One region of the Thermoanaerobacterium xylanolyticum LX-11 genome, then DNA from elsewhere that is predicted to be linked to it. Evidence: predicted binding sites of a transcription regulator. Region 1 holds the regulator's gene; each other region holds the start of a gene.
The links. The regulator HrcA, encoded in region 1, represses chaperone genes, less so after heat shock. The targets are predictions, from matches to a motif close to ATTAGCACTCANNNNNNNTGAGTGCTAAT.
Positions count from the first base shown of each region.

Region 2: THEXY_RS00340 (nucleotidyltransferase family protein) is a predicted target of HrcA. The motif match lies at 4,785-4,813, and genes of this name have one in related genera.
Region 3: groES (co-chaperone GroES) is a predicted target of HrcA. The motif match lies at 3,527-3,555, and genes of this name have one in related genera.

Region 1 is NC_015555.1:1,564,432-1,572,608, forward strand. Features, by position in the region: gene dnaJ (molecular chaperone DnaJ) at 1-743, opposite strand, end outside; gene dnaK (molecular chaperone DnaK) at 796-2,637, opposite strand; gene grpE (nucleotide exchange factor GrpE) at 2,668-3,288, opposite strand; gene hrcA (heat-inducible transcriptional repressor HrcA) at 3,293-4,327, opposite strand; gene hemW (radical SAM family heme chaperone HemW) at 4,421-5,557, opposite strand; gene lepA (translation elongation factor 4) at 5,544-7,361, opposite strand; gene THEXY_RS07750 (hypothetical protein) at 7,404-7,664, opposite strand; gene THEXY_RS07755 (glycosyltransferase family 4 protein) at 7,669-8,177, opposite strand, start outside.
Region 2 is NC_015555.1:62,566-70,742, forward strand. Features, by position in the region: rRNA gene THEXY_RS00310 (23S ribosomal RNA) at 1-2,926, shown strand, start outside; rRNA gene rrf (5S ribosomal RNA) at 2,977-3,085, shown strand; tRNA gene THEXY_RS00320 (tRNA-Asn) at 3,093-3,167, shown strand; tRNA gene THEXY_RS00325 (tRNA-Gly) at 3,194-3,268, shown strand; gene THEXY_RS00330 (hypothetical protein) at 3,620-3,862, shown strand; gene ymfI (elongation factor P 5-aminopentanone reductase) at 3,974-4,711, shown strand; gene THEXY_RS00340 (nucleotidyltransferase family protein) at 4,921-5,955, shown strand; gene THEXY_RS00345 (glycosyltransferase family 4 protein) at 5,970-7,148, shown strand; gene THEXY_RS00350 (glycoside hydrolase family protein) at 7,166-8,177, shown strand, end outside.
Region 3 is NC_015555.1:738,536-746,712, reverse strand. Features, by position in the region: gene guaB (IMP dehydrogenase) at 1-1,321, opposite strand, end outside; purine riboswitch at 1,406-1,503, opposite strand; gene groL (chaperonin GroEL) at 1,583-3,208, opposite strand; gene groES (co-chaperone GroES) at 3,222-3,506, opposite strand; gene THEXY_RS03625 (hypothetical protein) at 3,706-4,710, opposite strand; gene THEXY_RS03620 (hypothetical protein) at 5,083-5,274, opposite strand; gene THEXY_RS03615 (hypothetical protein) at 5,391-5,576, opposite strand; gene THEXY_RS03610 (S8 family peptidase) at 5,875-7,116, shown strand; gene THEXY_RS03605 (hypothetical protein) at 7,133-7,651, opposite strand; gene THEXY_RS03600 (ABC transporter ATP-binding protein) at 7,725-8,177, opposite strand, start outside.

The DNA of each region.
Region 1 (8,177 bases):
GGTTCACCTTCACCTCTTAATGATACCATTTGTCCTTCATCAATTCCAGCAGGTATATTAACTTTAAGTTTCCTTAGTTTTCTTATCCTTCCAGTTCCATGACACTTTGAACATGGATCTTTGACTATCTTGCCTTCTCCATGACACCTAGGACACGTTCTTACATTGACTATCCTGCCAAACGGCGTATTTTGCGTTATTCTGACCTCACCCGTACCATGACATTCGGGGCATACCTCTACTTTCGTTCCTGGATTTGCACCTGTACCATTACATCTATCGCATTTTTCATACCTTTCAACTTCAATCTCTTTCTCGACGCCAAATGCAGCTTCTTCAAAGGCCAAAGTCAAATTAACCCTTATGTCATTTCCCTTTTGAGGCCCAGTTTTTCTTCTGGTACTGCCTCCAAACATATCACCAAATATATCACCAAAAATGTCGCCAAAGCCGCCAAAATCAAATCCACCTTGACCAAAACCGCCAAAGCCACCAAAATCTCCTTGGTTAAAACCGCCTTGATTAAATGCTGCATCGCCAAATTGATCATACTGAGCTTTTTTCTGAGGGTCAGACAAAATCTGATATGCTTCATTTATCTCTTTAAACTTTTGTTCTGCTTCTTTATTGCCAGGATTTAAGTCAGGATGATACTTCTTTGCAAGAGTTCTATAAGCCTTCTTTATATCTTCATCACTGGCATTTTTATCAAGGCCTAATATCGCATAATAATCTTTTGCCATACACATCACCTGCCTTTCTCAACATGAATGAGAACCAGGATTCACCTGGTTCTTATTTATTATCTTTGTTGTCATCTTCCATCTTATAGTCTGCTTCATATACATTCTCTTTATTAGATGTTTCATCACTGCCACTATAGCTATTTGTCTGACCTGTGCCGCCTGCTTGCTGATATATGCGGGAAGATACATTGTAAAATGCTTGTGACAATTTTTCTGAAGCACTTTTTATAGCGTTAATATCGCTACCTTCAAGAGCTTTTCTTACGTTTTCTATCTCTTTATTTATATCATCTTTTTCTTGCTGTGTCATCTTGTCCGCCAAATCTTTCATGGTCTTTTCGGCTTGGTATATTAATGAATCTGCATTATTTCTTACTTCTATCTCTTCTTTTCTCCTTCTGTCTTCTTCTTCGTGCTGTTTTGCCTCATTCATCATCCTGTTTATCTCTTCTTCACTTAAATTAGAAGAAGAAGTGATCGTTATGTTCTGAGATTTTCCTGTACCTAAATCTTTTGCAGAAACATGGACAATGCCATTAGCATCAATATCAAATGTAACTTCTATCTGAGGCACTCCTCTTGGAGCAGGTGGAATTCCAGTCAACGTAAATCTTCCAAGAGTCTTATTGTCCCGAGCCATCGGTCTTTCGCCTTGCAGAACGTGTATCTCAACAGATGTCTGCCCATCCGCCGCAGTGGAGAAGATTTGGCTCTTCTTTGTAGGAATCGTAGTATTCCTCTCAATTAATTTTGTGAATACTCCGCCAAGTGTTTCAATGCCAAGAGAAAGCGGCGTAACATCCAACAACAATACGTCTTTAACTTCGCCTCCTAATACACCACCTTGAATTGCAGCTCCTATTGCAACACATTCATCTGGGTTTATACCTTTGTGTGGTTCTTTGCCCATTATCCTTTTTACCGTCTCTTGAACGAATGGTATTCTTGTCGAACCACCGACTAATATCACTTTATCAATGTCTGAAGGACTAAGCTTCGCATCGCTTAATGCACGATTTACTGGTTCAACAGTAGATTGCACCAAATCATTAATAAGCTCCTCAAATTTTGCTCTTGTAAGATTTACATCTATGTGCTTAGGGCCTGTAGCATCAGCAGTTATAAAAGGCAAGTTTATGTTAGCTGTCATAGCAGAAGAAAGTTCTATTTTTGCCTTTTCCGCCGCATCTTTAAGCCTCTGCATTGCCATCTTGTCGTTTCTCAGGTCGATCCCGTACTCTCTTTTGAAGTTATCTGCCAGCCAATCCATAATCCTCTGGTCAAAATCATCACCGCCTAAGTGGTTGTTACCACTTGTAGCCAATACTTCGAATACCCCATCGCCTATCTCAAGTATGGAAACATCAAATGTACCACCGCCTAAATCGTACACCATTATCTTCTGATTACCTTGCTTATCAAGCCCATAGGCCAATGAAGCCGCAGTAGGCTCGTTTATAATTCTCTTTACGTCAAGTCCAGCTATCCTACCTGCATCTTTAGTTGCCTGCCTTTGGCTGTCATTGAAATACGCAGGAACCGTTATTACAGCCTCTGTAACCTTCTCTCCTAAGTACGCTTCAGCATCAGCTTTTAGCTTCTGCAGTATCATTGCTGAAATCTCTTGCGGTGTATAACTCTTTCCATCAATAGTTACTTTGTAGTCAGAACCCATATGTCTTTTTATAGACATAACTGTCCTTTCAGGGTTTGTAATAGCCTGCCTTTTTGCAACTTGGCCTACTAATCTTTCACCTTCTTTTGTAAATGCCACAACAGATGGCGTCGTCCTGGCTCCCTCGGAGTTTGGTATTACTACCGGCTGTCCTCCTTCCATAACAGCTACGCATGAAAAAGTTGTACCAAGATCAATTCCTATAATTTTTCCCATAATCTATTCCTCCTATTCATATACTTTATTTTATTTTGCTACTTTGACCATGCTCGGTCTTATTACTTTATTATTAAACATATATCCCTTTTGAAAAACTTCAATTATTTCATTTTCCTTCTTATCCTCTGCTTCTTCCTGCATAACAGCATGATGCTTGTATGGATCAAATATTTGACCTAAAGACTCTATCTCTTTAACACCCAGTTTTTCCAAAACACCTTTAAACTGCCTGTATATTAAATTGACACCTTCTTTAAATGAAGCTATTTCCTCATTATCACTGTGAGTAGCTTCAAGAGCTCTCTCAAAATTATCTACAACAGGCAATATATCTAAGATTACTTGTTCTTTGCCATATTCAATAAGATCGGCTTTTTCTTTTTCTGTCCTTTTTCTGTAATTTTCAAACTCCGCTTTAAGTCTTTGAGCCATCTCTAAGTATTCATTTGCTTCGTCTTCTTTCTGCTTAAGCTTATTTTTCAATTCTTCAATTTCTCCTTCATAATTTTTTTGTTCATTCTGATCGACATTTTCTACACCAATGCTACCTTCAATGTCATCTTGAGGTCGGTTAGCATCGGATGTATTGTCTTTTAAGTCTTCTTCTAAATTGCTTTTATTTTCTATCGTATCTTTATCTCTGTCCATTGTTTCACCTCTTATTTTCTTGATATATATATGATAGAACTTTTGACAATTCATTTGACATCGTATTTATTTCATTTATAAGCCTTTTGTAATTCATCCTTGTAGGTCCAATAATGCCAAAAGTTCCTACAACCTCACCATTTATCTTATAAGTAGATTTGATTATGCTTAAATCCCACATCTCTTCAAACTTGCTTTCACTTCCAATAGTAACATCGATGGAATCATCTAAAGGCTCCAACACTGAATTCATAATGTCTTTATTGTCAATCAGATCGAAAAACATCTTGGCTTTTAACAGATCCTTGTACTCAGGAAAGTTGAGAATATTTGAAATACCTTCAGAATACAAGTCTGTTTCATCCATTTGCTTTAAACCATTTATGATCGTATCTGTAATCTTATCTATGATTCCGATAGCACTGCCAGACTCTTTTTTTATCTCATCTCTCAATGTCTGATCCATTTCTCTTTTTCTTTTTCCCATCATTTTATTGTTGATCAGGTTGTTTAAAAACTCAAACAAATTATTATCAATATTATCCTTTAAACTTATCAAATAGTTTTTCATAATACCTGATTCTGTCATAACAAGAAGTATCAATTTGTTTGCATCAACAGGCAATATCTGTATTCGCTTAATCGTGTTTTCATCAATTCGAGGCATTTTAACCACTATAGTATGGTTAGTAACGGTAGACAATAGCCTGGCATACTTCTTCACTATATCATCTATCTCAGCAAACACCTCATCAATTGTCTCTACTTCATCGTCACGGCTCTCATTCAAATAGTGTTCTAATATATTATTAACGTAAAATCTATATCCTTTGTCAGATGGTATTCTACCTGCAGATGTATGAGGTTGTTCAAGGTACCCCATCTCTTCAAGGTCAGCCATCTCATTTCTGATCGTTGCTGAACTTACACCAAGGTTATATCGCTTTGCGATTGTCCGAGATCCAATTGGTTCTGCCGTCAAAATATAGTCATTAATAACAGCTTCTAAAATCTTTTTCTTCCTATCATCTAACGGCATATTCACCACCCCAAGTTCTATTGTTAGCACTCTTAGCTTGAGAGTGCTAATTACGATTTAAAAATACCACTATTGTGGATATTTGTCAATACTTTAAAACAAAAAATCCTCAAACACATTATTGGATACATCTACTCCATTTTGAGTTAATTTAAGGGCATCTTCTTCTTTAATTAAAAGGCCCAACTCCATATTTTTATAAATGGCGTCTTTAAATACATAAAACATGCTTTCGCCAAATCTCTCTTTAAAGTCCTTATCATTCACTCCATCCATCATTCTAAGACCTAAAAACATAAATTCAGACATTCGATCTTCTAAAGACAGCTCATCAACATCATCAACTGCATGTCCATCATTATAAATCATGTCTATATACTTTTTAACATTTTTTATATTGCCAAATCGCTTATTTCCTACAAATGAATATGCACCTGGTCCAAAGCCTAAATAATGTAAATCCATCCAATACAGCTTGTTGTGTCGGCATTCAAACCCAGGTAATGCGTAATTTGATATTTCATAATGTCTGTATCCATTAGCCTCTAAAAGCTCTGCACCATAGTGAAACATCATCAATTCGAATTCATCATCAGCAAGCTTAATCTCATTTCTTTCATACATGTCGTAAAGTGGTGTTCCTTTTTCTAATATAAGTCCATAACAAGAAATATGTGATGGCTTTAATGCAATTACATTTGTCAATGTTTCTTTAAAATTCTCAAAAGTCTGATTTGGCAATGCATACATTATATCTATGTTTATGTTGTCAAAATATTTGGATGCTAAACCATAATTTTCAATAAAATCACTTACTGTATGTATCCTACCGATAGCTTTTAATAAATTGTTTTGCCAAGACTGCAGGCCTATGCTTATTCTATTTACACCCGCTTTTTTATATGACTTAAGTTTTTCTTCATCTATTAAGCCAGGATTTAATTCGATCGTGATCTCTGCATCATTGCTTAAGCTGTAGTTTTCGTAGATTTCACTCAGTATTTCTTCAATGTATATAGGAGGTAAGACATTTGGCGTACCGCCTCCTATATACACAGAAGTGTATATATCTTTAAGCTCCTCTTTTCTCGTCTTAATCTCCTTTATTATTGCTTCTTTAAACGAAAAAAAACTATCTTCCATGTTTGCATAAGAATTAAAATCACAATAATAGCATTTTCTCTTGCAAAACGGAATATGAACGTATATACCAGATCTAATCATTGTCATCATCAAGCTTTAAGATTGACATAAAGGCCTCTTGCGGAATTTCAACCTTCCCTATTTGTCTCATCCTCTTTTTGCCCTCTTTTTGCTTTTCTAATAATTTTTTCTTTCGCGTAACATCTCCGCCATAGCACTTTGCCAAAACGTTCTTCCTCAATGCTTTGACAGTTTCCCTTGCTATTATCTTTGAACCTATAGCAGCTTGTATAGGAATCTCAAAAAGATGGCGTGGTATATTCTCTTTTAACCTTTCTGTCATCTTTCTGGCTCTTTCATAAGCCTTATCCTTATGGACTATCATAGACAAAGCATCCACTATCTCACCATTTATAAGTATGTCCAATTTCACAAGATCTGATGTCTTATAGCCTTTTAGCTCATAATCTAACGAGGCATAACCTTTTGTCCTCGATTTTAAAGCATCAAAAAAATCATATATTATTTCGTTTAACGGAATATCGTATTTAATAAGCACTCTGGTAGGCTCAAGGTAATCCATTCCTTGATAAACGCCCCTTCTATCTTGACAGAGCTCCATTATGGGTCCTACGTACTCTGTAGGAGACATTATTGTAGCAGTAATTATAGGTTCTTCTATATGATCAATCAACGTCGGCTCCGGTAAATTTGCCGGATTATCCAGTTCAATTACTTCTCCGTTTGTCTTGTAGACCTTATAGATAACGCCCGGTGCCGTAGTCACGAGATTCAGGTTATATTCCCTCTCCAACCTCTCTTGTATTATGTCCATGTGCAAAAGCCCTAAAAAACCACATCTAAAACCAAACCCAAGAGCTGCAGATGTATCTGGCTCAAATGTCAATGACGCATCGTTTAATTGCAGTTTCATAAGTGCATCTTTTAGATTTTCATAGTCCTCACCTTCTGCTGGATATATTCCACAGAAAACCATTGGTGTGACTTTTTTGTATCCAGGCAAAGGTTCAGATGCCGGAAATTCTGCATTTGTTATAGTATCTCCTACACGGGTATCACTGACATTTTTTATGCTGGCAGCGACATATCCAACATCACCAGCTGTAAGAAAATCTACTGGACTTAGATTAGGTCTAAATATGCCGACTTCTGTCACTTCAAATTCTTTTCCAGTCGACATCATTCTTATCTTATCACCTTGCTTTAATGTGCCGTCAAAGACCCTTATAAAACTTATAGCACCCTTATAATTGTCGTAAAACGAATCAAATATCAATGCTTTAAGCGGTTTTTCTTGGTCTCCTGATGGTGGCGGTATCCTCTTTACTATTGCTTCCAAAACATCTTCAATTCCTATGCCTTCTTTCGCAGATATAAGCAAAGAATCTTCGGCATCGATGCCAATAACATCTTCGATCTCTTTTTTTACAAAATCAGGATCTGCAGATGGAAGATCTATCTTGTTTATAACAGGCACGATTTCAAGATCGTGCTCTAATGCCAGATACAAATTTGCCAGCGTTTGGGCTTCTATCCCTTGCGTTGCATCAACAACCAGCAAAGCACCTTCGCATGCTGCAATACTCCTTGAGACTTCATACGTAAAGTCAACATGTCCAGGAGTATCTATAAGATTCAATTCATACTCCTCTCCATCATTTGCTTTGTATATGAGGCGGACTGGCTGAAGCTTTATGGTTATACCTCTTTCCCTCTCCAAGTCCATGCTGTCTAAAACCTGCTCTTCCATTTCCCTTTCTGTCAATACACCAGTCTTCTCAATCAATCTATCCGCCAGAGTAGATTTACCATGGTCTATATGGGCTATAATGCAAAAATTCCTCTTATTTTCCTTTCTAACTTTAGACATTTCAAACCTCCTTCACATATATTAATATTATAGCATAAAAAATCACTTGTACAGAGATTTGAAAAGACCATCAACACCTTTTAATGGCACATGACTATGTTGTCCCAAAAAAGTTATGTTGAGAAAATCTTTGCTTATAGCAACCTTAAATATGCTTTGACTTGCAATACCTGTTGTCAAAGCATTAAACGTGTAATCCACTTGAAATATGCATAACGTGATAAAAATTATGTAGATGGATATGAATAAATATAGCATTCTCAGCTTTCTAAGCCTTTCTTTTTTCTCTTTTACCCTGCTCAAACTTTCATTTCCTCCTAAGTTCATCGTACAAAAGATCCAATTCTTTTATCATCTTTTCTTTCGAAAAATTGCTTAAAATATATTCTTTGCCTTTTTTTGAAAATTTATTTCTCAAATCTTCATTTAATGCAAGAACTTCAATAGCATTAGCCAAATCTTTAGGAGCCTCAGATTTTACGATGATTCCATTTTCATCATTTTTAACTATTTCAGGTATTCCTCCAACATCTGTAGCAATGACAGGTACACCTAACGCCATAGCCTCAGCAACCGATATGCCAAAACCTTCACTGCGAGACGGCAATACAAAAATATCTATACTGCTTAAAAATTTGAATATATCTTCTATAAATCCCAAAAATTCTACATTATCAAGCTTTAATTCCCCAACCATTTCTTTAAGATATTCCATATAAGGCCCATCACCTGCTATAAAGACAAATGCTTTAATTTTTCCCCTAAGTATATTCAACGCTTCAATGAGATCTTGAACACCTTTTGACGGTATAAGCC
Region 2 (8,177 bases), 1.0 Mb from region 1:
CGAGTGGGATCCAGAGTACCACAGGATAGGCAACCCGGTGGGAAGACGGGAGGACCATCTCCCAAGGCTAAATACTCCTAAGTGACCGATAGCGCATAGTACCGTGAGGGAAAGGTGAAAAGAACCCCGGGAGGGGAGTGAAAGAGAACCTGAAACCATATGTCCACAAGCAGTGGAAGTCCGGCACTCAACTGAACATGTTAGAGAGAAGAAAAAAGAACTAGCGTGTCCAGTTGAGAGCCGGACGACCACGTACTTTTTGTAGAACGGACCGGCGAGTTATAGATATGCAGCGAGGTTAAGCGAAAGCGGAGCCGAAGCGAAAGCGAGTCTTAAAAGGGCGAAAGTTGCATATCATAGACCCGAAACCGTGCGACCTACCCATGATCAGGGTGAAGCCGGAGTAAGATCTGGTGGAGGCCCGAACCACGTTGACGTTGAAAAGTCATGGGATGAATTGTGGGTAGCGGAGAAATTCCAATCGAGCTCGGAGATAGCTGGTTCTCCCCGAAATAGCTTTAGGGCTAGCCTCAGGGGGAAGGAAATATGGAGGTAGAGCACTGAATGGACTAGGGGCCAAAGAGGTTACCGAACCCTATCAAACTCCGAATGCCATATTGAGACCCTGGGAGTCAGACTACGAGTGATAAGATCCGTGGTCAAAAGGGAAAGAGCCCAGACCGACAGCTAAGGTCCCAAAGAGCATGTTAAGTGGAAAAGGAAGTAGGATTTCCAAGACAACCAGGATGTTGGCTTAGAAGCAGCCATACATTCAAAGAGTGCGTAATAGCTCACTGGTCGAGAAATCCCGCGCCGAAAATAAACGGGGCTAAAACATGCCACCGAAGCTACGGATTCTAAAGAAAGAATGGTAGGGGAGCGTACTGTACAGGACGAAGGACAAGCGAAAGCGAATCTGGACAGTACAGTAGAGAGAATGCCGGTATAAGTAACGAGAGTAAGGCGAGAAACCTTACCGTCGAAAGCCTAAGGATTCCTGGGGAAGGATAATCCGCCCAGGGTAAGTCGGGACCTAAGCCGAGGCGAAAGCGTAGGCGATGGAGAACCGGTAATAAATCCGGTACCACCGAAATCCGTCAAAAGAGAAGCAAGGACGCAGCGAGATAAGAAAAGCGTGCGGTTGGTAGAGCACGTCCAAGCAGCGACGAAAAGAGCTTTGAGTGAAGTACCAAAGCTCATAAGAGCTGTGAAGGGGAGCCGAAAGGCGAAGTTTCGAAGGGGCTGCCAAGAAAAGTTGCTATCGAGGATAAGGTGCCCGTACCATAAACCGACACAGGTAGGCGAGGAGAGAATCCAAAGACGAGCGGGAGAACCCTCATTAAGGAACTCGGCAAAAAGACTCCGTAACTTCGGGAGAAGGAGTGCCGAAAGGCCGCAGAGAAGAGGCCCAAGCGACTGTTTACCAAAAACACAGGTTTCTGCTAAGTCGAAAGACGAAGTATAGGAGCTGACGCCTGCCCGGTGCTGGAAGGTTAAGGGGAAGGGTCATCCGGCACTCAACTATACCTATTAGGAGTGAAAGAAATGTATTATGTCTATATAATAAAGAATGAAGATGGAGGCATATATACAGGCTATTCAGAGAATATAAAGAAAAGAGTAGAAGCTCATAATAAAGGACTAAACAAATACACAAAAGGGCATAAATGGGAACTAATCTACTATGAAGCATATAAAGCAAAAGAAGATGCCCAAAAGAGAGAAAAGCAATTAAAAAATCTCATAATGCAAGAAGATGGTTAAAAGAAAGAATAGCCAAAAGCATAAACTCTTAGTAGATAGAGTTGAGTGCCGGAGAAGCTCTGAACTTAAGCCCCAGTAAACGGCGGCCGTAACTATAACGGTCCTAAGGTAGCGAAATTCCTTGTCGGGTAAGTTCCGACCTGCACGAAAGGCGTAACGACTTGGGCGCTGTCTTGAAGGGGGACCCGGTGAAATTGTAGTACTCGTGAAGATGCGAGTTACCCGCGACAGGACAGAAAGACCCCATGGAGCTTTACTGCAGCTTGTCACTGAATTTTAGTAATATCTGTACAGAATAGGTGGGAGGCAGAGAAATATGGGCGCCAGCCTATATGGAGCCAACGTTGGGATACCACCCTGATATTACCGAAATTCTAACATAGGAGCCGTAAACCGGCATATGGACACTGACAGGCGGGCAGTTTGACTGGGGCGGTCGCCTCCTAAAAAGTAACGGAGGCGTCCAAAGGTTACCTCAGCGCGGAAGGAAATCGCGCGAAAGAGTGCAAAGGCAGAAGGTAGCCTAACTGCGAGAAAGACAATTCGAGCAGGGACGAAAGTCGGGCTTAGTGATCCGGCGGTAGAGAATGGGATTGCCGTCGCTCAACGGATAAAAGCTACCCTGGGGATAACAGGCTGATCTCCCCCAAGAGTCCACATCGACGGGGAGGTTTGGCACCTCGATGTCGGCTCATCGCATCCTGGGGCTGAAGTAGGTCCCAAGGGTTGGGCTGTTCGCCCATTAAAGCGGTACGCGAGCTGGGTTCAGAACGTCGTGAGACAGTTCGGTCCCTATCCGTCGCGGGCGCAGGAAATTTGAGAGGATCTGCCCTTAGTACGAGAGGACCGGGGTGGACAAACCGATGGTGTACCAGTTGCAAAGCCATTTGCACAGCTGGGTAGCCAAGTTTGGAAGGGATAAACGCTGAAAGCATCTAAGCGTGAAACCCACCTCAAGATAAGATTTCCCATCTGGCACTCAACTATACTTACTGAAGGGAAAAAGCACTATGTACAAATGTTAGGGAATAAAATAGATTACAGTAGGTAGAGTTGAGTGCCAGAGTAAGACACCTTGAAGAAGACGAGGTAGATAGGCCGGAGGTGTAAGAGTAGAAATACTTTCAGCTGACCGGTACTAATAAGTCGAGGACTTGACCTTTAGCATTGTGCAGTATTCAAAGTTCATTTAAGAAAAATGAACGAAAGATTTCCGGTGGCAATAGCGGAGGTTAAAAACCCGTTCCCATACCGAACACGGAAGTGAAGCCCTCCAGCGCCGATGGTACTGATTACTCGGGAGAGTAGGTCGCTGCCGGATAATATATTCCTCAGTAGCTCAATGGTGGAGCAACCGGCTGTTAACCGGTAGGTTGTAGGTTCGAGCCCTACCTGAGGAGCCATTTTTGTATTTAAAAAAGAATATTTTGCGGATGTGGCTCAGTGGTAGAGCATCGGCTTCCCAAGCCGAGGATCGCGGGTTCGAATCCCGTCATCCGCTCCAATGATATCAAGATTCCAGTCAACGGGGTCTTTTTTATTTTATCTTATTTGTTCATTCTTTTCTATTAAGTATTTTTCCGAAAAATATTATTGAAGAGAGCGATTAATTTTGTTTTCATAATATACTTGGCGAACGCAGTCAGTACGTTAAAAGCCGTCATAACGCATAGACAACTTTAGCCGATCTAACGTAATGAGCCAGCAGTATATAGAAAAAACAATTTGTGAACGGTGATAATTTTTTTCAAATGTGCCTTTTTAACAAGACCTGCAAAAACTTTAATTTCATGTCTTAAAAAACGCGGGACAAAATATAATGTTATTAGAAATGTGTATTTAGGGGGATTTTATTATGGATGTTTACGATGTTTCACTGATACCTTTGATAATAGGTTTGGTAGAGGTAGTAAAACAAATTGGCTTACCTAAAAAATATTCAGCATTGATTTCGTTAATATTTGGAATAGCTTTAGGAATACTTTACATAGCTCCCGGTGATATTTTAAAAGGCATTCTGTTGGGTACTGCTATGGGGCTTGGGGCATCTGGCCTTTATAGCACCACAAAAAATACAGTAGAGGCCATAAAAAAATAACTACAAAAGGTGTATGGGTGTTTCATACACCTTTTTTCTATTGATTTTTGCTTTGCTTTTGTATAACCTATCTATAAGCGGCTTAATTTATTTATTAAAGGAGATGTTTTTATGTTTAGTGGTAAAGTTGTCGTTGTTACAGGTGGGTCTGGAGGCATTGGTTCATCTATATGTAAAGAAGTATCGAAATTAGGCGGATGTGTGGCAATTCATTACAATACAGATTACGATAGTGCATGTAGTTTAAAGAATCATATAAAAAGTAACTTAGGATATGCAGATGTATTTAAAGCAGACATCAGAAATAGAGAAGAAGTAGAAACGATGATGAAAGAAGTAGTTGAGAGATTTGGGCGCATAGATTACTTGGTCAATAATGCTGGTGTTTCACAAATTAAGCCTTTTATGGATGTATCAGTAGAAGATTGGAGATACATGATGGATGTGAATTTAAATGGCATGTTTAATTGTACACAAAGCGCTTTAAAGTATATGCTAAAAAGTAAAAAAGGTGCTATTGTGAATGTTTCATCAATGTGGGGAATATACGGTGCATCTTGTGAAGTGCCATATTCTGCTTCAAAGGGTGCTATTATAGCTTTTACAAAAGCATTAGCAAAAGAATTAGGACCATCAAATATAAGAGTTAATTGTGTTGCACCTGGTGTAATCGAAACAGACATGAATAAAAGCTTGTCAGATGATACACTTAAATATCTGTCGACAAGAACTTCTCTTGAAAGACTTGGGATGCCAGATGAAGTCGCTAAGGCAGTGGTTTTTTTGCTATCTGATCAATCTTCCTTTATAACAGGTCAAGTATTGACTGTAGATGGAGGCTTTGTGTAAAGTTGGCTTCTAACGTTTACATACCTTTTTAACCCTCTTGACTTATGGAATTAAAAGGATTATAATTTTAATTGTTAGCAGCCGTTTATATAGAGTGCTAATACTACTGATGTATCTTCACATTTAACTCACATTGTACTTTGATTGCAACACGATTATAAATTCTAATTGTTAAACAAAAACTAAATATTGACGAAGGGGGAATTCGAATGAAAGCATTATTGCTGGCAGGAGGATTAGGTACAAGGCTAAGACCTCTGACGAATTTTCTTCCTAAACCTATGGTACCTATAATGGGTAGACCATTATTAGAATCTACCATTTTAAGACTTAAAAATCAAGGCGTAGACGAGGTTGTAATAAGCACATGCTATAAATCTAATCATATTGAGAATTATTTTAAAAATGGTGAAAAATTAGGGGTAAAAGTTTCATTCATCAAAGAAGACATACCATTGGGTACAGGTGGGGCTATAAAAAATGCTGAAGAATTTTTCAATGATACTTTCTTAATACTAAATTCAGATATTATATGTGATATCGATATTAGAAGTCTTGTGGAGTATCACAAGTCAAAAAAAGCATTAGCTACTATTGCAATGACTAAAGTAGAGGATCCATCGCAATACGGTGTAATAGAGTATGACGATAATGATTACATTACAGCGTTTAAAGAAAAACCAAAACCATACGAGACTAATTCAAAATGGATAAATGCGGGAATATACGTATTTGAACCGCAGCTATTAAATGAAATCCCTAAAGATGAAGTGGTTTCAATAGAAAGGGATACATATCCAAAACTTTTATCGAAAGGTTATAAAATGGCTGCGTATAGGTATGACGGATATTGGATAGACATAGGAACAATTGAGAAGTACAAAAAAGTCCACTTTGACATATTGAAAAAATATTGCAAATATGTTGATGTAAGCCATCACGATATTAAACATAGAAAAAACATAATCGATAATTCAGTAAAAATTGTTGAGCCTGTTTTTATAGGAAGTAACGTCAAAATAGATGCTAAAGCAGAGATAGGTCCGTATGCGATTATAGGTGATAATACGCATATAGGTTCTAACAGCATTATAAGGCACAGCGTTTTATGGGACAATGTCAAAGTTAAAGGAAATGTAAATTTGATAAATGCTGTTGTGGCTTCAAATAGCGTGGTAGATGGCATGAGGAAAATTGAAGATGAAGTTTATGCAAATGGTATTAACGATTATGCTGTAAGTTGATGGAGGTGTTATGAATGGTAAAGAATAAAGAAATAAACATTGCATTTTTGAGTACATTTCCACCGAGAGAATGTGGAATAGCTACATTTACACAGGATTTGGTAAATGAGCTTAAAGATATTAAAATTATAAATGAACCAAAAGTGATTGCGATAGACGATAAAGAATATGATTATGGTGATGATGTTATTTATAGGCTTAAGCAGCACGACCGAAATAGCTATTTAGAACTTGCAAATAAATTAAATGATTTATTAATTGATTTGTTAGTAATCGAGCATGAATATGGTATTTACGGCGGTGAGTGGGGCGAATATATTTTGGATCTTGTAGACAATTTAAAAGTGCCTTATGTCGTAACTCTTCATACGATATTGTCTAACCCACTTGATAAGCAAAAGCACATTTTAAAAGAATTGTGTACAAAGAGCAAAAGAGTTGTTACTATGGCCAAAAACACAATTCCACTTCTTGTCAATTTATATGGTGTTGATGAAAGAAAAATCGTAGTATTGCCTCACGGAGTTCCAAATCTGCCAACGCTGTCCGGCGATAGTTTGAGAAAGAAATACAACATTGATGCAGGAAAATTCGTCGTAAGCACATTTGGACTGATAAGTCCTGGAAAAGGGTTAGAATACGGCATAGAAGCTATAGCGAAGGTTAAGGAGAAACATCCTGATATATTGTACCTTATACTCGGACAGACACATCCCAATATAGTCAGGTCAGATGGTGAAGTTTACAGAGATTTTCTTGTAAGGAAGGTAAATGAGCTAAATCTAAACGACAATGTAAAGTTTGTCAATAAATATCTGACAAAAAGGGAGATCGTCGAATACTTAAAGCTTTCTGATGTATATTTGACGCCATACATTGGCAGGGAACAAGCGGTTAGTGGAACATTGGCATACGCTGCAGGCTTAGGAAAATTAGTTGTATCAACTCCATATAAATACGCTGAAGAAATTTTAAGCGATGGAAGGGGACTGTTGGCGGAATTTAAAAATCCTGATTCTATAGCAAATTGCATAAGTTTTGCCATAGAAAATCCCCACGAAAAGCAAATCATGGAGGAGAAGATAAAAGTTTATGGAAAAACGATGATGTGGGACAACGTTGCATTAGAATATGTTGAATTGTTCTTGAGAATATTTGAAGATTTAGAGGATGATGCGAAAGAAGCAGTATAAACAAGGAGGGACGTATTGTGGACGGCAAAAAAATGTTTAACCATTTGTTTATACTGACAGATGATACAGGTATAATGCAGCACTCTGTTGGCTCTGTCCCTAATCCTAAATATGGTTATACGACTGATGACAATGGAAGGGCTTTGATAGCCTGTACAATGATGTACGAAAAGTACAAAGATGATGTGTTTATTGACCTTATTAAAAAATACTTGTCATTTTTGATGTACGCGCAAGAAGACGACGGCCGTTTTAGAAATTTCATGTCTTTTGATAGGAAATTTATTGATGAAGATTTTTCAGAAGATTGTTTTGGCAGGTGCATTTGGGCTTTAGGGTATTTAATAAATGCAGATATTGATGAAAGGGTAAAGTTGCCTGCATATAAGATGATTGAGAAATCATTGCCTTTAGTAGATATTCTAAATTACATCAGAGGTAAAGCATACACCTTAATAGGTTTATACTATGTTTACAATTCTTTTAAGAATTTAGATAAAGATTTTGTCAGAAAAAAGATGGATAAATTGGCGTACGATATCATCGAGGAGTACAAAAAAAATTCAAATGAAGATTGGCAGTGGTTTGAAGATGTAGTGTCGTACGATAATGGAATCATTCCATTATCGCTTCTAAAGTATTTTTCAATCGTTAAAGACGAGGAAATTCTGGATGTCGCTTTAAAAACAGTTGATTTTCTGGATAGTGTTTGCTTTAAAAATGGCTATTTTAAAGCTGTTGGATGCAAAGGATGGTATAGAAAGGGCAAAAACATTGCAGAATATGATGAGCAGCCTGTAGAAGCGTATACAATGGCTCTCATGTATATAGATGCTTATAAATTGACAGGCGATGAAAAATACAAAAAAAGAGCCATAGACTGTGACAAATGGTTTTACGGAAAAAACTCAAAAGGATTAAGCTTATACGACGAAGATAGTGGAGGCTGCAGCGATGGTATAACAGAAGATGGTGTAAATAGCAATGAAGGAGCTGAAAGCCTTGTATCGATTATGATATCCCACTGTG
Region 3 (8,177 bases), 830 kb from region 1:
AGCCCATTCCAGCCCTTAAACCTCCAATCATCTGGTAAACAGTATCCTTCAAAGGTCCCTTGTACGGCACTCTGCCTTCTACACCTTCGGGAACAAGCTTTTTCATACCTTCCTGGAAATACCGATCAGAACTTCCGCTTTTCATTGCTGATATTGAGCCCATTCCTCTATATACTTTGTAGCTTCTTCCTTGGTATATTTCTACTTCACCAGGACTTTCCTCAGTCCCTGCAAAAAGACTTCCAATCATTACCGTAGATGCACCAGCAGCAATCGCTTTGACAATGTCTCCACTGTACTTTATGCCACCATCTGCGATTACAGGTATACCATATTTATCGGCTTCTTCCGCACAATCATAAATTGCTGTAATCTGAGGAACTCCAATGCCTGCTACGACTCTCGTTGTGCAAATCGAACCAGGTCCAATGCCAACCTTAACGCAATCAGCACCTCTTTCTATTAAGTCTCTTGTAGCCTCTGCAGTCGCCACATTTCCAGCAATGATCTGCAGATCAGGAAATCTATTCTTTATCTTTTCTACCGTATTTAAGACACCGACAGAATGTCCATGAGCCGTATCAACAACCACAACATCCACATTTGCATCCACCAATGCTTTTACTCTTTCCATGACGTCTGCAGAAACACCTACAGCAGCACCAACAAGCAATCTTCCTCTTGAATCTTTTGCAGAATTAGGATATTCTACGGCCTTTTCAATATCTTTAATGGTAATCAATCCTTTTAAATTGTTGTCTTCATCCACAAGCGGCAACTTCTCTATCTTATGCTTTTTAAGTATTTCCCGAGCCTCATCTATAGTAGTCCCAACAGGTGCAGTGACTAAATTCTCTTTTGTCATGACCTCTTTAATCGGCCTGTCTAAATTGCTTTCAAATCTTATGTCTCTGTTGGTAATTATTCCCATAAGTTTGCTGCCAACTGTTATAGGCACTCCCGATATTCTATATCTCTCCATAAGTTCTACAGCATCTTGTATCTTGTGATCTGGTGTCAAATAGAAAGGATTTGTGATAACACCGTGTTCCGACCTTTTAACTCTGTCTACTTCTAAAGCCTGTCTTTCTATAGGCATATTTTTATGTATTATGCCAATTCCTCCTTCTCTTGCTATGGCAATAGCTAGAGAAGACTCTGTCACTGTATCCATTCCTGCGCTAATCAATGGTATATTCAACATTATACTATTTGTAAGGCGTGTTTTAGTGTCGACCTCCTTTGGCAGCACATCAGATTTTGCCGGTATAAGCAGTACATCATCAAATGTCAGTCCTTCTTTAACGAATTTATCAGCCATTTTTATCCCCTTCCTTTAAAATTTATTATGCCTGAGTTTAATAATAAAAATGCCCGAACAGAGAATTTCGTTCAGGCAAAAAAGAGTACAACAATAACTCCCCATAGTAAAGAGTTACGGCTCTTTGTAGATACTCCAGTGCCTATTCACCAGATTATATGCGGATAAGATTTTATTATTAAATTACTAAACAATATAACAAATTTAGATGTCCATGTCAACAGTACAAAAAAAATAACCGGGCATCCCCGGTTATTTTTCTTACATCATATCCATGCCTGCTCCTGGTGCTGGAGCTGGTGGATTCTTTTCTGGTATGTCTGCCACAACAGCTTCTGTTGTAAGTATCATAGACGCAACAGATGCAGCATTTTGGAGTGCTGACCTCGTAACCTTTGTTGGGTCAACTATACCTGCTTTTAACATGTCTACAAATTCTTCTTTGTATGCATCATAACCAAAAGCAGGGTCTTTTGATTCTTTTATCTTCTCAATGATCACTGAACCGTCTACACCAGCATTTCTTGCTATCTGCCTTACTGGTTCTTCTAATGCTCTAAGTACGATCTGAGCACCTGTTCTGAAGTCACCTTCTAAAGAATCGACAACTTTTTGTACTTCTGGTATAACATCTAACAGTGCTGTACCACCACCAGGAACTATACCTTCTTCAACAGCAGCTCTCGTAGCTGAAAGCGCGTCTTCTATCCTGTGTTTCTTTTCTTTAAGCTCTGTCTCTGTAGCAGCACCGGCTTGAATTACTGCGACACCGCCAGAAAGCTTAGCCAATCTTTCTTGCAGTTTTTCTCTATCGTAATCAGATGTCGTCTCTTCGATTTGAACTTTTATCTGATTTATTCTGTTCTTTATGTCTGCAGCATTTCCTGCGCCGTCAACTATTGTAGTGTTTTCTTTTGTTACTTTTACTTGTCTTGCACGACCAAGCATGTCTATTTTAGCTTCTTTAAGATCAAGGCCCACTTCCTCAGAAATTACTTGACCACCTGTCAAGATAGCTATGTCTTGAAGCATTTCTTTTCTTCTGTCGCCAAATCCTGGAGCTTTTACTGCAACGCATGTAAATGTGCCTCTTAATTTATTTACTACTAATGTTGCAAGTGCTTCACCTTCAACATCATCTGCAATTATCAAAAGCTTCCTTCCTTGTTGTACTACTTGTTCCAGAAGTGGCAATAAGTCTTGGATATTTGATAACTTCTTGTCTGTAATAAGTATTAAAGGATCATCCAAAACTGCTTCCATCTTATCTGTATCAGTTACCATGTACTGTGAAATATAGCCTCTGTCAAACTGCATTCCTTCTACTATTTCAATAGTCGTATTCATTGACTTTGATTCTTCTACTGTTATTACGCCATCTTTGCCGACCTTATCCATTGCTTCAGCTATTAAGTTACCGATCTCCTCGTCAGCCGCTGAAATTGATGCAACATGTGCTATAGAATCTTTTCCTTCTACTGGCTTTGATATATTTTTTAATCCTTCAACAGCAGCATCGACAGCTTTTGCCATGCCGCGTCTTAAAAGCATTGGGTTTGCGCCAGCAGCTAAATTCCTTAAACCTTCCAATACCATGGCTTGTGCTAATACAGTAGCTGTTGTCGTACCATCGCCAGCTACATCATTTGTCTTTGTTGCAACTTCCTTTAAAAGCTGTGCGCCTTGATTTTCAAAAGGATCTTCTAATTCAATTTCCCTTGCGATTGTAACACCATCGTTTGTAATTGTTGGTGAACCATATTTTTTATCTAAAACAACATTACGGCCTCTTGGTCCTAATGTTACTTTAACTGTGTTGGCAACAGCATTTACGCCTCTTTCCAAAGCCTTTCTTGCATCTTCACCGTACAAAATTTTCTTTGCCATTTCTTCTACCTCCTTATTCTACTACAGCTAATATATCGCTCTGCCTTAAGAGAAGATATTCTTCTCCATCAAGTTTTACTTCTGTGCCAGCGTACTTTGAGAATATTACTTTGTCTCCAACTTTCACTTCCAGCTCGACTCTTTTCCCATCTATGTATTCACCAGAGCCGACAGCAAGTACTTCACCTTGTTGAGGTTTTTCTTTTGCAGTGCCAGGCAATACAATGCCGCCTTTTGTTACCTCTTCGGCTTCAGTAACCTTTACTACAACTCTGTCACCAAGTGGTTTTAATCTCATAATATCCCTCCTCGAATTTTGTTAGCACTCATTCATGGCGAGTGCTAATCATCACACTTTTTATATTAGTTTAATTACAAGTTCATGGCAAACTCCAAATTTCTCTAATTTTTGCCGTTTTAGACGATTATTATAGATTTTTCCCATTTATCTTCTAATTATACGATTAATATTAAATTTACGCAAAAAAATGCAGGCTTTAGTCACCTGCAACATTATTTACATTGCCATTTGAACTTTGTTGTTTTAAATAATTTATCATGTTGTACATAAACTGCTGCTGTTCTTTCGTAAGCATTGATTTAAGACCGTTTACCACTTCCGACTGCTGATCTGTAAGTCCAAGATTTTTCGGTACATCGTCCTTCTTTATTTCCCTTTCCACATCATTGCTTTTTACACCTTCCACCATTTCATCATTTACAGCGTCTTCTGCATCTTTAACTTCTTCTGTCTTTTTATTTTCTTCAGATCTGTCAAACAAATTATTCTTCACATCGCTTCTATCGCTTTCTTCTACCTTCTCGTGCCTTGATTCACTATTTTTTGAATTCATAATGCTTTCAGCATTGTTCAAAGCTTCTACAAGCTTTATGTTTTTTATGATTTTTTCTGCCATATCCTTTTTATCATCTGGAATAACAGGTTTTATCGCTTCAAAAATATCCAGAATTTTATCTATGATGTTATTTTTATCTCCTTCCACTTCGTATTTTTTCATTTTTTCGTTTAGGTTTTGTATCCCTTCATGAAGCTTTATAAATTTGTCTATGATCATCTGCTTATCTTCTTTCATGTACGGTTTTACCGCTTTTAACATCCCAATCTGATCAAAGTCATCTTCTTGCATTTCAGCTTCTTGATTAAATTCCATCAACTGTTTGTGGCATTCAAGTATCTCGGCAATTTTTGTGAATATATCTATGTAGTACTGTTCTTTCCTGTGTAGATACGGTTTTACGCTCCCCATAAAGTTTTTGCTTTTCTCTATTATCTCAAATATATCCAAATCGCTTTTCTTCTCGTCGTTCTTTTTACTTTCTGTTTTATCATCTTTATCATGCTCCACAATTTCCTCGCCTTCTTTTTTCTTTAAAAGCTGCCTTTCTCCTTCAATGCTTAAGCCATCAAAAATTTGAAACCTTATAAAAAATATTATAAAAAGTTCAATTATCAATACCTTTAGTAATTTTTCTTTATCCACGGCAAATCCCCCATTTCCATAAATACTTCTTAAATAATATATGTATAGGGCAGGTTTATTATCACCTGCCCCATGCTTTTATTTCTTATCCACCACAAAAATACCTGGGACAAACAAGAAGATTATAAGAATCACTATTATGATCCAAATCCATCCACCGTCCCATGCTGCTCCTTTTCCTTCAGGCATATGAAAACCCCCTTTACATTATTTATCGACCACAAATATTCCAGGTACAAAGAGGAAAATTATTAGTATTATGATTATGATCCAGATCCATCCGCCGCCCCATGCTGCTCCTTTTCCTTCAGGCATACTAAAAACCTCCTTTATTTTTTGGCCTCAAGGACCTAATACATTATACGTGATGTGTTAAATATTGTTACTGAAATTCATGGTGGCCAATGACCACAAAAAGCGCCTTGCCTTTTTCCGCGGTTTGTCTTGCTGCAAGACAACTAACAGAAGAAAGAAAAACAGCAAATCTTCGAATTCAAACTTTACATCCATTACAACAGTCAATATGACAAAAAAGAATAGAAGCGTATTTCCAGATATATTCATAAGATCAGCTCCATTTAATTTACTTTAATTCATTATATTCTTATTTTTAATTATTGATATTGATTTCGTCTTTTATGTAAAACAAATGGTCCTACCGCAAGATAGGACCATTTACTTTATTTGACTTGATTCAAGAATAATCCCATTCCACCGTCCATGATTATGACTAATAGTACGAAGAAGAACAGCAATGTTTCCATTGACCATGCTCCGCCAAACCATCCGCCGCCCATAAGGACAACGAGAATTAAGAAGAAGAACAGCAAATTGCTTTCGCCAAATACTGAACTTGTTCCTGCCATAATAATCCTCCTTTTAAAAATTTAAAATTTAATCAAGCTTTAGGCTCTTCAACTATGAAGCCGGGTACAAACAAGAAGATAAGAAGTATTATAATTATAATCCAGAACCATCCACCGCCTATCCATGATGCACCTTTCTCTGTGGGCATATAAATATCCCCCTTTCGCAAGATTTATGTCAGGTCTTTTTGACCTAATACATAATATGACATCGCCAATATTTGTGACACTTCTATTTTTAAAACTAACAAAAATTTGCCTTAAACATATTCTGATATAAGAAAGGGGGATTCAATTTATGGATATAATTTCTGCTCTAATTTTGTCAAGTGTTATTCAAAGCCTTTATCCCAAAAGCAAAATAGACTCAAGGCTACTACGAAAAGCTTCCACATATAGAAGTGAGTGTGTTAGCGCTATTGTGTATTCCAACTTGCCGTACGATGCGCTTAAAAAGAAGATAGAATCAATTGGAGGAACGATAAAGTACGAACTGCCTATTATTAACGGTTGGGCTGTAAACATACCTTGCAACAAGCTAAACAGTATCGCAAAAAATAAAGGTATCAAATTTATAGCCGAAGATTCAACTGTAAAAACACAGCTTAACATTGCCACACAAGAAATCAAATCAAGAGAGGCAAATGATCATGGATACACTGGTAAAGGCGTCACAATCGCTTTTTTAGACACGGGAATTTACCCTCACCCAGACTTTACCAAGCCAAAAAACAGGATAATTGCATTCCACGACATTGTAAACGGGAAAAAAAGTCCATACGATGACAACGGCCATGGCACACATGTAGCAGGTGATGCCGCATCCAGTGGTTATTTATCAGATGGAAAGTACAAAGGTGTAGCGCCTGAAGCAAATATAGTATCAATAAAAGTTTTGGATTCCAGAGGCAGCGGCTCAACATCAGATATATTGACAGGTATGCAGTGGATACTTGACAACAGAGATAAATACAATATAAGAATCGTATCGCTTTCCATCGGTGAAACGCCATCATTGCCGCCTTTTTTAGACCCACTTGTCAAAGGAGTGGATAAACTCTGGAGAAGTGGCTTAGTTGTTGTAGTAGCAGCCGGTAATTCAGGACCATCTATAAATTCCGTCACATCGCCAGGAAACAGCATGAATGTTATAACAGTTGGTGCAGTTGATGACAAAAGAACCGTTGACACTTCAGACGATGAAATTGCTAATTTTTCAGGAAGAGGATCTGCATTCTTGCCGAAACCTGACGTAGTAGCACCCGGTGTAAAGATCGTATCAACTGCATCAGGGAATGTGCCTTTAGGGACTGACGACAACATCCTTCTCAACAAATCGTACAGAACAGCGTCTGGCACATCAATGGCAACACCAATTGTAGCAGGTGCTGCCGCACTTCTTTTGGAGAAAAACCCATCATTGACAAATTACCAAGTAAAAAATATTTTAAAGTCGACTACAACAAATGTTGACCACTACAGGTATTATTCACAAGGATATGGAATGATAAATATAGAAATGGCATTAAAAAAAGTATGAGGTATTGCCTCATACTTTAATCTTTTTTTACGTCATTTTCATTAGCTGGAATCGGCGTCGGCAAGCCTATTATCAGGTTAGCCGTAGCACCCGGTATGAATGTATACGTCAGTGCCGCATAAATCGCATACAGATACTGAAGATTGGAAAAACCTAATAGCGTAAAAATAGAAAGCAGTGTAAAGCCAAAAAATGTATCTTTAGTTATGCCTGTTGGTGGAGGAAATACAAGCTTAGGCAGTTTGCTGTTTTCATTTGGTGCTTCGAGTGAAATTGGTTCGGCAGCATAGATATTGTATATGGCTGGGAAAAATGAAATAATATCCGAAGCAGCCAAAAGTGCATTCAGTGCAATGGCAGAAAATTTTGTATCGTTAATCAAGATAAGTAAAAAAACAAAAAGTATGAACTTTGCTATATAAATAGGCTGTGTATCTGTCTCCATCTCCTCTAAAATCGGCGATATCGCATCCATCAATTTTTCCAATTTTTCTTCATCCATCGCATTAAAACTTTTAATATCTTCATTTTGCATTAAAACACCTCATTTCTCGTTGAATCCTTTTAATCTCATTATATTCAAAACAAGAAACGGGTGTGAGTAAATCCTATGCCAACATCACCCTATCGTCCACAAATTCTGCACCATTGACCTCATTAAACATCTTTAAAAGCTTATCTACAGTAAGATTTTTCTTTTCTTCCTTCAAATCAAGCACGATACGTCCTTGATGCATCATTATTATCCTATTTCCAAATTCTAAAGCATGCTCCAGATTGTGAGTGACCATAAGCGTAGTCAACCTGTTCTCGTAAATGATCTTATTTGTAATTTCATTTATTATATTGGCAGTCCTTGGATCTAACGCAGCAGTATGCTCATCCAACAAAAGCAGTTTAGGCTTTGCAAATGTAGCCATAAGAAGCGTCAATGCTTGCCTCTGTCCTCCAGATAAAAGCCCAACTTTTGTCTTCAATCTGTTTTCAAGTCCTAATCCTAATTCCGCCAGCTTTTCCTTAAAAAATTCTCTATTTTTCTTGTTAAGACCCTTTTTAAGGTT